DNA from 3 places in the Ruegeria sp. E5 genome. Region 2 is predicted to be linked to each of the others. Evidence: riboswitches for the same ligand, from Rfam matches in the RefSeq annotation. Region 2 holds a riboswitch; each other region holds the start of a gene.
What was found. Region 2 has a riboswitch for cobalamin ahead of ACR0BI_RS09345 (DUF1636 family protein). Riboswitches for the same ligand answer to the same signal wherever they lie in the genome.

Region 1 (3,271 bases), 190 kb from region 2:
ACATGGCGGCCCTCCATGATGGCTACGCAGTGTTCACATTGACCGCAGGGTTCGGTGGTAGGGCCGCCGCTGCCATCGGGACCGATGCAGTTCATACCCTTGGCTATGATCCGAGCGGTCGTCGTCTTGCCGGTACCGCGGATGCCGGTCATGATGAAGGCCTGCGCGATCCGGTCCGCCTCGAAGGCGTTTTTCAGAGTGCGCACCATGGCGTCCTGACCGACTAGATCGGCAAAGGTTTCGGGGCGGTATTTGCGGGCAAGAACCTGGTAGGCGGGGCTGGGCGTCTCGGTCATGTCTGCTCTGTCGGATTCGCGTTACGCCGCAGCGTAGAGGCCCCCGCCGCCCGCGTCCACAGCCGGCCGGGACGATTTTCATTTTGGAATGCGTGGGTATGCGGCTAAAATCCACTCTATTCTATTTACTGGACCAGTATGTTGTTGGGTGAAGTTTGTTTGGGGGGAGATTATGTCGCAACTGGTGGTTTATGCGTTGCAGGTTGGCGGAGGCACCTTGGCCTTGTCATCGATGCCCGGGCGCGGAGGCACTTATACCGAAGACCTCGATCTTATAGCAGACTGGAAGCCGGGACTTGTGATCTCGATGACGACTGAGGTCGAGATGATTCAGGATGGTGCGCGGAATTTTGGCGCTGATATTCAGGGGCGTGCCAGCAGATGGGTGCATTTGCCGATCGAAGATTTTGGCACGCCACCCAAAGAGATTTTGGACCGCTGGCCCCGCGTTGGCGCGACCGCACGTCAGGCGTTGTCAGGTGGTGGCCGTGTGCTAGTGCATTGCCGTGGTGGCTGTGGCCGATCCGGGATGGTGGTTCTGCGTCTGATGGTTGAATGCGGTGAACGGCCTGAGGCGGCATTGAAGCGATTGCGTACGGTGCGTCCTTGCGCAGTCGAGACAAATGCCCAGATGCTTTGGGCCGTTGAACCGGCCCGTGTTCAAGCCGTTTGACGGCTTAGACACCAACATGTGGCGAGATTTCGCCACCGTTGTGCTGCACCAGAAGCGAAGCCTCAAGCATGGCGCAAGGAGGATTCCTTAGCAGGTCTGCGGGTAGGCTGCGGTACTCGGTTCCGAACATCATGTCTGCGTAGTCATCCAGCCGGCCGGTATCGATTTCAGGATCGGTTCCGCAGAATACACGTATCTGGTCGCATTGGGCGCGAAAGCGGGCGGTGCATCCTTCCGGGCAGTGCGACAGATCTATGGTGCCTTCAATCTCAAACTCAGTTTTCGTGACCGGTTTTGTGGCGGACATGGTCTGCGTCAGAGCCCGCGCCATCTGTGCCAATGCGGGGCAGGGTGCGCCAGTACGTTGGCACACGGTCGCCGCGAATTCGTGTGTTTTGGTCTTCCAGATCATCAATGCGCCCTCCGCGCGCAAGGCGCGGGCGTGGCACAGGTTGGTCGTTGCGGAGCACGATCAAACCCGTCCCGGACACCCCGCCCGAGTTTCGGTTCTACATCCGATGGCAGGTCTCCTGACTTGCGGGTCATCGCTTTGCCGACCTTCCCAGCCTTCAAGGCCAGTGGTATCTCGGCATTGCTCTCCGCTTACAGTTGCGGGGGCAGTCTCGGACTAGGTTCTTTCCGGATTTATCCGGGCAGAACCGCACCGTGTTCCCTTTTCATCCCGGCCCGATTGGGCGCGAGAACCATCGCGACATGGCTAGCGGCTGCGCCGTGCCCGAGTCAAGAAGATTGCGTCAGGCAAGTGACGTATGGTCCAGTCACGTCAACCTTGACTTGAGGCGCTTCGGGTGAACTGATCAGTTCAGTCGGTATTGGAGGGCACCATGTTGGACACGCAGCAGGCGGTTGTGACCGAGGATTTTCAAATCCCGTCCGGCCCGGCAATGTTGTCGGCGCGGCTTTACCGTCCGGTTGCCGACCCCGAAAAGGTGGTCGTCATAAACGGTGCGACTGGGGTGCCGAGGGATTACTATCAGTACTTCGCCCGATGGCTCGCCGAAGAACAGGGCATGGCCTGCCTGACTTACGATTACCGGGATTTTGGTCACTCTTTGGTGGGTTCGCAAAAGCGGTCAAATGTCACCATGGCCGATTGGGCGTTGATCGACATTCCATCCGCCCGGGCCGAGATGCGCCGACGGTTTCCGCAGGCCAAGCTATGGAGCATCGGTCATTCCTTGGGCGGAATGTTTGGCCCGATCCAACCCGATATCGATCAGATCGACAGGATGATCTGTGTCTGTTCGGGTCTGGTAACGCTGGCGGATCACCCTTGGCCTTATCGCGCTTTGGCGGCGTTGTTCTGGTATGGTCACGCGCCGCTGGTGGTCAAGGCGCTTGGCTACCTGCCCGGGCGGTTGGTCGGGTTTGGATCGGACCTGCCTGCCCAAGTCTATTGGCAATGGCGCAAATGGTGCACCGCCCCCAAAAGCTATGTGCCAGAGATCGGCACGACACTGCCCGCCGCCCGCTGGAAAGACTTGGGCAAACGTGTCGATCTGTTTACCTTCGCAGATGATGAAATGGTGCCGCCGGATGCTGTCTGGCGTCTTGCCGATCTCTATGGACCCAAAGCCGGGCGCCATCTGCTTGCACCAAGCGAATTCGGAGTGTCCAAGATCGGCCATATCGGTGCATTCGCAAGACGGAATGCGGCAGTCTGGCCTAGACTGATCGCCTGATAGCGCTGGGCACCGGTAGGTCGGTGCCCAGCTTCGTTATAGCCCTTTACGGGATTTTTTCTCGTGCATCACGCTGCGCACCATCTTGCCGAACGCCTTGTCGCGGGCGCGGGCCTGCGCCACCGAAGCGGAATTGTGTTGGTCTTCGCGCCGCAGCTTGCGCCAGCGGTCCAGCCGCGCGGGATCAAGCGTACCAGCGTCGATTGCCGCCTGCACCGCACATTCGGGCTCGGTCTCGTGCTGACAATCCGAGAAGCGGCAATCCAGGCTGAGGTCTGAGATGTCCGAAAATACCTCATCCAACCCCTCCTGCGCATCCAGCAGACGCAACGCGCGCATGCCGGGCGTATCGATCAGCCAGCCGCCATTGCGCATGCGATGCAAGGCGCGTGCAGTTGTTGTGTGCCTGCCGCGCGCATCATCTTCACGGATACCTGCGGTGGCCTGATCCTGCCCCGTCATCCCGTTGGCGAGCGTCGTTTTCCCAACGCCGGATGATCCAAGCAAGGCGCTGGTTTGTCCTTTCGGACACCACGACAGAACTTGTTCGAGATCGCCGTGATCCAGCGCGTTGACCGCAAGTATCGTCAGAAACGGGG
Region 2 (3,271 bases):
AGACGCGGGGCTTGGGCAGTTCAGCAGTCTTGGCTTCGATCGCTGCCAGCTGCTCTTTCCAGCCCGAGACCAGAGCTTCGGCCTTGTCTTCGACTTGCATCACCTTGCCCAAGCGCAACACATCGCCAAACAGAAGATCCATGCTGGCTTCGGGGCGATCCTTGTCCAGATGGATACAGCTTTCGGTTAGAACCAAGGTCTTGATTCCGAACGGTTCCAATGTATCTGGGGTCACATCACCACCCGGCTTCATGCCATAGTACCAACCGGCAAAGAACAGGTCGGGTTCAACCGCCACCAGGTTTTCGACGGTCGGATATTTCGGCGCAAGCTCGGGGATGTCGCCGCGCAGGGCATCAAAATCAGGGCTGGTCTTGTACCAGCCGGTGATGCCGGTCAGGCCGACGATCTTGTCCTGCAGACCCAATGCAAAGGCCATATCGGTCATGTTCATGTCATGCACAACCAGGCGCTTGGGCGCGGTATCAAAAACCAGCGGTTCGCCGCAGTTGTCTACGGTGACTTCTTGCGCAGCAGCACCGCTTGCCATGGCGGTGGCCAACGCCACGGGCCAGATGTATTTCATCTCAGTGTGTTCCTTCGACTAAGTTGAGACTGTGGTTCTTCGAATATCAAGCGCCGGGATCACGCGGCCTTCGTGGAGAAAGCAGAGGAAATCAACGCCAAAAGTTTCGCGGACTCTTTCGGGTGTCAGCACCTTGTCCACCGACCCAAACTCGATCATGAGGGTCGATTTCATCAGCGCCACGTGTGTGGCGAATTCGGGGATCATGACCAGATCGTGTACGATCATGACCACGGTGATCCCAAGCTCGGCGACCAAAGACAGCATCCGCCCTTTTGCATCAGGATCCAGATGGTTGGTCGGTTCGTCCAGAAACAGCAACGAAGGGTTCTGCGCCAAAGCACGTGCGATATGGGCACGCTGACGTTCGCCTCCAGACAGTTGGGCCATGCGCTTGTCCGCGAGATTGGCGAGACCGGTCAGGTCTAAAATCCGGTCCAGCTCTTGCGCGTGGCCTTCGGCAGAGCGGTCCGCACGGATGGGTATTTGCCCCAGCGCAACATAATCGCGTAACGCCAAGCGTCCATCGGGCAGTTCCTGCTGACCTACCACTGCAATCATGCGCGCACGCTCTTTGGCCGTGAGCTTTTTCAGACTGCGTCCTTTGATCCGAACATCACCAAGTGCCAGCGGCTCAGCGCCGCACAACAGATTGAGAAGCGTCGTTTTCCCCGCCCCGTTCGGGCCGGCGATGGCTAGAATGGAACCCTCGTACAACTCGAACGAGACGCCCTGCAACAGGACATCTCCGTTAAGGGCATAATACTCAAGGTTTTCGGCAATCAGAAAGGGTGGCAACGTCATTGCGATGCCCCGTGTTCGATCCGCGGCATGCGCGAGAGGGTTTTATTGAACAACGCCTGCGGGCGATCAGTGGCATTTGTCCAGCCATCCGGGCTTTCACGATACTGCGCTGCAAACTCAGCCAGCGCCTGCACCTCTTCCGCGGTCTGAATGCCACCAAAAAGGTATTGCGCCTTTCCTACGGCCTGGAACCCAACCGTTCTGGGACTATCGCAGCCTGCCATGCAAGACGACGCGCGGATCGCAAAACTGCGAGGTAATTTCCCAGTCAACGCATCGCAAATTTCATCAAGGGGCAGCCCTTCAGTGCAGCTTTCGCAGACTAGAATGAAATGATCAGGCTTATCTGGCATGGTCCACTCCACTTGTTTCCAAGCGCATGCGGAAGCTGCCGACAATGTAAACACGCGATTGACGCGCCATCAAAGCCTCCTTCCAGGACGCCCCGCCCCGGGTTGGTTAAACATCTGATGGCAGGTCTCCTGACTTGCGGGTCCGCGCTCGGCCAACCTTCCCGACCCTGTGGACCAGTGGCTGTTTGGCCTTGCTCACCGCTTACAGTTGCGGGGGCAGTTACGGAATTGGCACCTTTTGGCAAACCTCACCGTATTCCCTTTTCATCCCGCGGCAATACCACCGGGAACCATCAATCGATTGAGTGCCCGAGAACACCGGACACGTCAATGATAAAGTCGAAGGCACCCAACTCTGGTCGAGGATCGAGCGCGGGCAACCACGTGTCCGTAGCACCAACCGAATGGGTTGGGCTGCGCGCCGAATTTGTCTGGCCACGGCTGTCCATAGTTGGTGTGTTTGGAAATTAGACAATCTGAGGTAAGCTGAACAAATTTAGAGGTTTAGCTTTGTCAGCGCCTTACCCCTGTTTGATCATTGCCTGGGTTTATCCAAGGAGACGGTTCTTTGACGCATGTTTCGCAAAACGCATTGCCGCCGGATATTGTTGATGATGTCATTGACCACAATCTCGAGGCCGTTGCACGGTGGAAAGGCCATCGCTTAAGGGCTCAGCATGGGCGCAGTCACGGGTGCGTGGCTGCAACATTCACTGTCAGAAACGATCTACCAGAACAGTTCCGTCACGGCCTGTTTGAACAGCCCGCTGCCTATTCAGCCGCACTTCGCTTTTCCAACGGCGCGCATCTGGATGACCGGAAATCGGATGCCCACGGGATGGCGATCAAGCTTTTTGACGTGCCAGGCCCCAAGCTGATCGACGCCGAGGCACTTGCGCATCTGGGGACCACACAACTCAGCGACGAGTTCGATTTCGTATTGGTCGATCAGGATGTGTTTCCCAGCTACGTCCCCGATGAATATGAGCGATTGGGCAGGCTTGTCGCCACATTACAAGCGGTCCAGCACGCGATCAAAGGGCGACGAAAATGGAGCCTTAGGTTGATCACCAAAGGGCTGCGCGCAGGATTTCGCGCCTTCCTCACTCGTGAAGGCAAGCGTCAGTTTCGCGTCGCGAGTGATTTTGCCTCGAACTATATGCACTCGCCTTTTGAGGTCCATTTCTGGTCGACAACACCGTATCGGCTGGGCCCCGATCTAACGGTCAGATACTTGGCCCGCAGCGCGAAACCAAAAATTCCGGCACATCCGGTAGACGACCCAGATGGGATCGGGCAGTGTTTGCGGCAAGACGTGGCCGATGGAGATAATCACTTCGAGCTGTGTGTGATTGAGCCCCCGCGCCCGGCCGACGAATTCGATGTGCTCGACAATCGCATCCGGTGGGCATGCGATCCGCAACCAGATGCACCTCTTGATCCGTACCATCATACCGTCACGCCCGTGGCGGATATCACGATTCCCAAAGGTGCAGAATTTGATCCGCAGAATGGAGACGCGATGAGC
Region 3 (3,271 bases), on a different contig from region 2:
GCTGGTTGCTCAGCCCAGTTCACCGGGGCCAAAAGCAAAGCACTTGAACCAGGCAACGTGCCAGATTCGGTCGTAGCGCTGGCAGGGCCGGCGCAGGATTTGACCACAGCGCGCCTCCTGCCCGAAGACAATTGCTTTTGGTATGAACACAGCGGACCCGTCGAGACGACATTGGTACCATTGCGCGCGACGAATGGCGCTCCGATCTGCATTGCGCGCGACGCCTGATCGAAATGAGGGCAGCGACGTCCATGTACGCTGCCCAATATTCATGAGCGGGCTGTGACGCTATCTTCGGCAGAGTATAGGAAAGCGGTCGAGCCGGTTTTCACGTTTGGGTAGAGGTCATTGATATGAGCCATGATCATTCGCACACATCCAGAACTTGCGCGACCGCCGATGCTTCTTGGCTCAGGCGTGCCGTGAATTCTGAGATATGTGTCTCGGTCTCCAACGTATAGATAAAGGGCACGAGAACCGAGAGCATTATTCGGCCCGGGCTCCATGCCATTCCGGAATTCCGCGTATTCGGGGTTGCGCTCGATCATTGAAGCGGTTGGTGTCCAGTGTGGCCATTCGACCTTTCGGCGGATAACATAGGTGCCGGGCTCGTAAAGGTTCCCGCGCGCGATCGCTACGCCATAGCGCATTGCGGTCCCGCCTTCTTCGATATGGTAGAGATAGCGCGCGACGGCATCCACATGGATGTCACCTGGAACCAAACCATCATTTGCCGCGACGCGTCTTGGTAAAAAACGGTCATGAACACCCCACGGATTTGAGGTCATTGGATCGTAACCAATTGGCGTGACCTGACTGTCCCAATAGGTCTTCTGCGATGCGGTTGGCCAGGTTTTGGCGATCAATGGACTGGCCACAGACGCCGAGAACAGCGCTGTGGTGGATTGAATGAAATGGCGCCTTGTAAGCATAGGTCTCGTCATGGTTCACAAGTTTAACGTATTTGGATCGCACTATCGCGAATTAATCCGAATCTTAAAGCCTCTAGCAGCTAGAGCTTCAAGAGGTTTCAGGTAACGCTTGGTTTACCCTGTCGATCAAGTGACCGGTTGCGTGAATCCTGCTTCGGTCGAGTTTACATTAGAATAGGTCGCAAAGACAATTGACCCAGGCGAAGCCGCCATTGTAGCGGTGATTTGTTTTCGGTTCCTGATGGCTGAAGCCAAAAGGATTAAAAGGGAATACGGTTCGGTGTTTTCAATGGCGCCAATTCCGTAACTGCCCCCGCAACTGTGAACGGAGAGCGATGCCAAGACACCACTGGTTCGTAATGGAACCGGGAAGGTTGGCGGAGCGAGCACCCGCGAGTCAGGAGACCTGCCGTAAAGCACCGGGCTATGCCCAGACTGAACCTGTCGGCCTTACGGTCGATTCAACCTGACAAGCCGCCGGGTGAGGCGGTAGGGAGAAAGAACATGCATATCGAACCGGGCATCGTGAATGGTGCCAAAATCGCGCTTTCCTATGTTACCGCCGCAGGTGCGGCTACTTACGCAGCGAAAGAAACGTTTTCCACATTGCGTGCGAATGGACCTGCATCTTTCGTTATGCGCTCGGTGCTCGCCACCGTTGGGGTTTTCCTTTTCTTCGAAGTCCTGCCGCATTTCCCGGTTGGTGTCTCTGAAGTCCACTTCATCCTGGGGTCGACGTTGTTTCTGCTTCTCGGTGCTGCACCCGCGGCTTTTGGATTGGCAGCTGGTCTCCTGATTCAGGGTGTGTTTTTTGCCCCGTTCGATCTTCCGCAGTACTTCATCAACCTGACCACTCTGCTGGTGCCGCTATTTGCGCTACAAGCACTGGCCAGCCGCATCATCGCACCCGGCACAGCATATGTTGACCTCAAATATGGCCAAGCTCTTGCGCTGAGTGCGACGTATCAGGGAGGAGTAGTCGCATGGGTTGGGTTCTGGGCCTTCTACGGCCAGGGTTTCGGCGCAGAAACCATGGCGTCGGTTCTGTCCTTTGGCGGCGCTTATATGCTGGTAATCGTCATTGAGCCGATTGCTGATCTGGCAGTGCTTGCGGCAGCCAAGGCGATGCGCGGTTTGAACAGTACAGGTCTGGTGACTCCGCGTTTGTACAACGCTGCGAAAGCTTGACCAAAGTTTGAAGCGGTGTCCTAAACTTGGGTTGCCGCGAAACAACCAATAGTCGCAGGACCAAAATTTTATTGTGGCGCGTCTCGAGGGCGCGCCACATTGTTTTTAGCCGCTAGAAACCTGTACCCAACGATCAGGGTGATTTGGGTCCTGTATTCGTAGGAAAAGATACCTCGTTTCCTTCCACGATTTGATCCTGTTGGTGACATTGTCCAGAATCAAATCGCCTTCACTCGAGCGATAAACTAAAACTGCATGGCCACTGCGATTGGTGTCTAAGACAGTTGCAATAAGTAGCTTCGTAGGATCCAGGCCGTTCTGCATTAGTTCAAACTTCTTTTGCAAAGCGAAATCTTCGCAATCCCCTGACCCCTGCATTGGTAGTGTCCAGTATTCCTTTGTCCCGTATTGGTTTTGATCCGAAACGGCGCGGATCCTCCGATTGACGCGCAAGTTAATCGCTTTAACGATCTGTTTCTCCCGCGCTTCTGACAGACCAGAAGTACGAGTATTCGCGCACGCCCACGAATAATCTTTGCAGAGTGATTTGGCACCCGATGGCGCCTGAACCTCTCTATCTAGTTTGATCCAGGGAAGCTCAGAAGCTTGCAATGAAGCGGCGGAGACAAGGTAGCTGCATATGGTACAGGCCAACGATAGATAAACTGGTAACCGTTCCGAGAGTTTTTTTTGAGCGGAAGTAGGTTTTGTCATATCTGCTTTCCCCATGCTCGTTTCTCCTGGGTATCTGAAGCTACCGAGCCAAGAGAACTCTATTTCAATCTTTTATGTTCATCGACGCATTACAACAGCTTATTCAATTTAAAATGCAGAGCAGCAAAGTTCGCGAGCGCGCAGTTTTTAGTCGTGATTGTGTGGGTGAGCTTAATTGAGATTCTTGCAGCGGCATAGAAGAAAACCCGCTAGTAGATCTGGGTTATAAACGCTTGAGGTTTGGGACGGATTTGGATGACGCGTCAAGCTGAACATCTTTGTGCAATGAAATGGGTATCAACCGTTCGCCGGGGCGCACCCTAACAGTGTATCTGCGATAATATGTTTCATGCGGCCAGATGTAACTGGCAATTGCAGATTTCCCCTGACCAAGGTGTGCAGGTTTTGATTGGAAATTCTAAAACAATGACTTCGTC

Region 1: linked by a shared signal. The riboswitch ahead of ACR0BI_RS08405 (hypothetical protein) and the one ahead of ACR0BI_RS09345 (DUF1636 family protein) in region 2 are both predicted to bind cobalamin.
Region 3: linked by a shared signal. The riboswitch ahead of ACR0BI_RS18365 (energy-coupling factor ABC transporter permease) and the one ahead of ACR0BI_RS09345 (DUF1636 family protein) in region 2 are both predicted to bind cobalamin.

What each region holds. Positions count from the first base shown of each region.
Region 1 covers NZ_JBQFPA010000002.1:50,706-53,976, reverse strand. Annotated here, with positions in the region: gene ACR0BI_RS08415 (DNA polymerase III subunit gamma/tau) at 1-296, opposite strand, end outside; gene ACR0BI_RS08410 (phosphatase domain-containing protein) at 469-969, shown strand; gene ACR0BI_RS08405 (hypothetical protein) at 974-1,381, opposite strand; cobalamin riboswitch at 1,473-1,693, opposite strand; gene ACR0BI_RS08400 (alpha/beta hydrolase family protein) at 1,815-2,672, shown strand; gene rsgA (ribosome small subunit-dependent GTPase A) at 2,709-3,271, opposite strand, start outside.
Region 2 covers NZ_JBQFPA010000002.1:237,962-241,232, reverse strand. Annotated here, with positions in the region: gene ACR0BI_RS09355 (ABC transporter substrate-binding protein) at 1-586, opposite strand, end outside; gene ACR0BI_RS09350 (ABC transporter ATP-binding protein) at 605-1,390, opposite strand; gene ACR0BI_RS09345 (DUF1636 family protein) at 1,387-1,743, opposite strand; cobalamin riboswitch at 1,846-2,053, opposite strand; gene ACR0BI_RS09340 (catalase family protein) at 2,312-3,271, shown strand, end outside.
Region 3 covers NZ_JBQFPA010000005.1:250,578-253,848, forward strand. Annotated here, with positions in the region: gene ACR0BI_RS18355 (hypothetical protein) at 1-228, shown strand, start outside; gene ACR0BI_RS18360 (L,D-transpeptidase) at 270-932, opposite strand; cobalamin riboswitch at 1,148-1,360, shown strand; gene ACR0BI_RS18365 (energy-coupling factor ABC transporter permease) at 1,437-2,120, shown strand; gene ACR0BI_RS18370 (transglutaminase-like cysteine peptidase) at 2,226-2,849, opposite strand.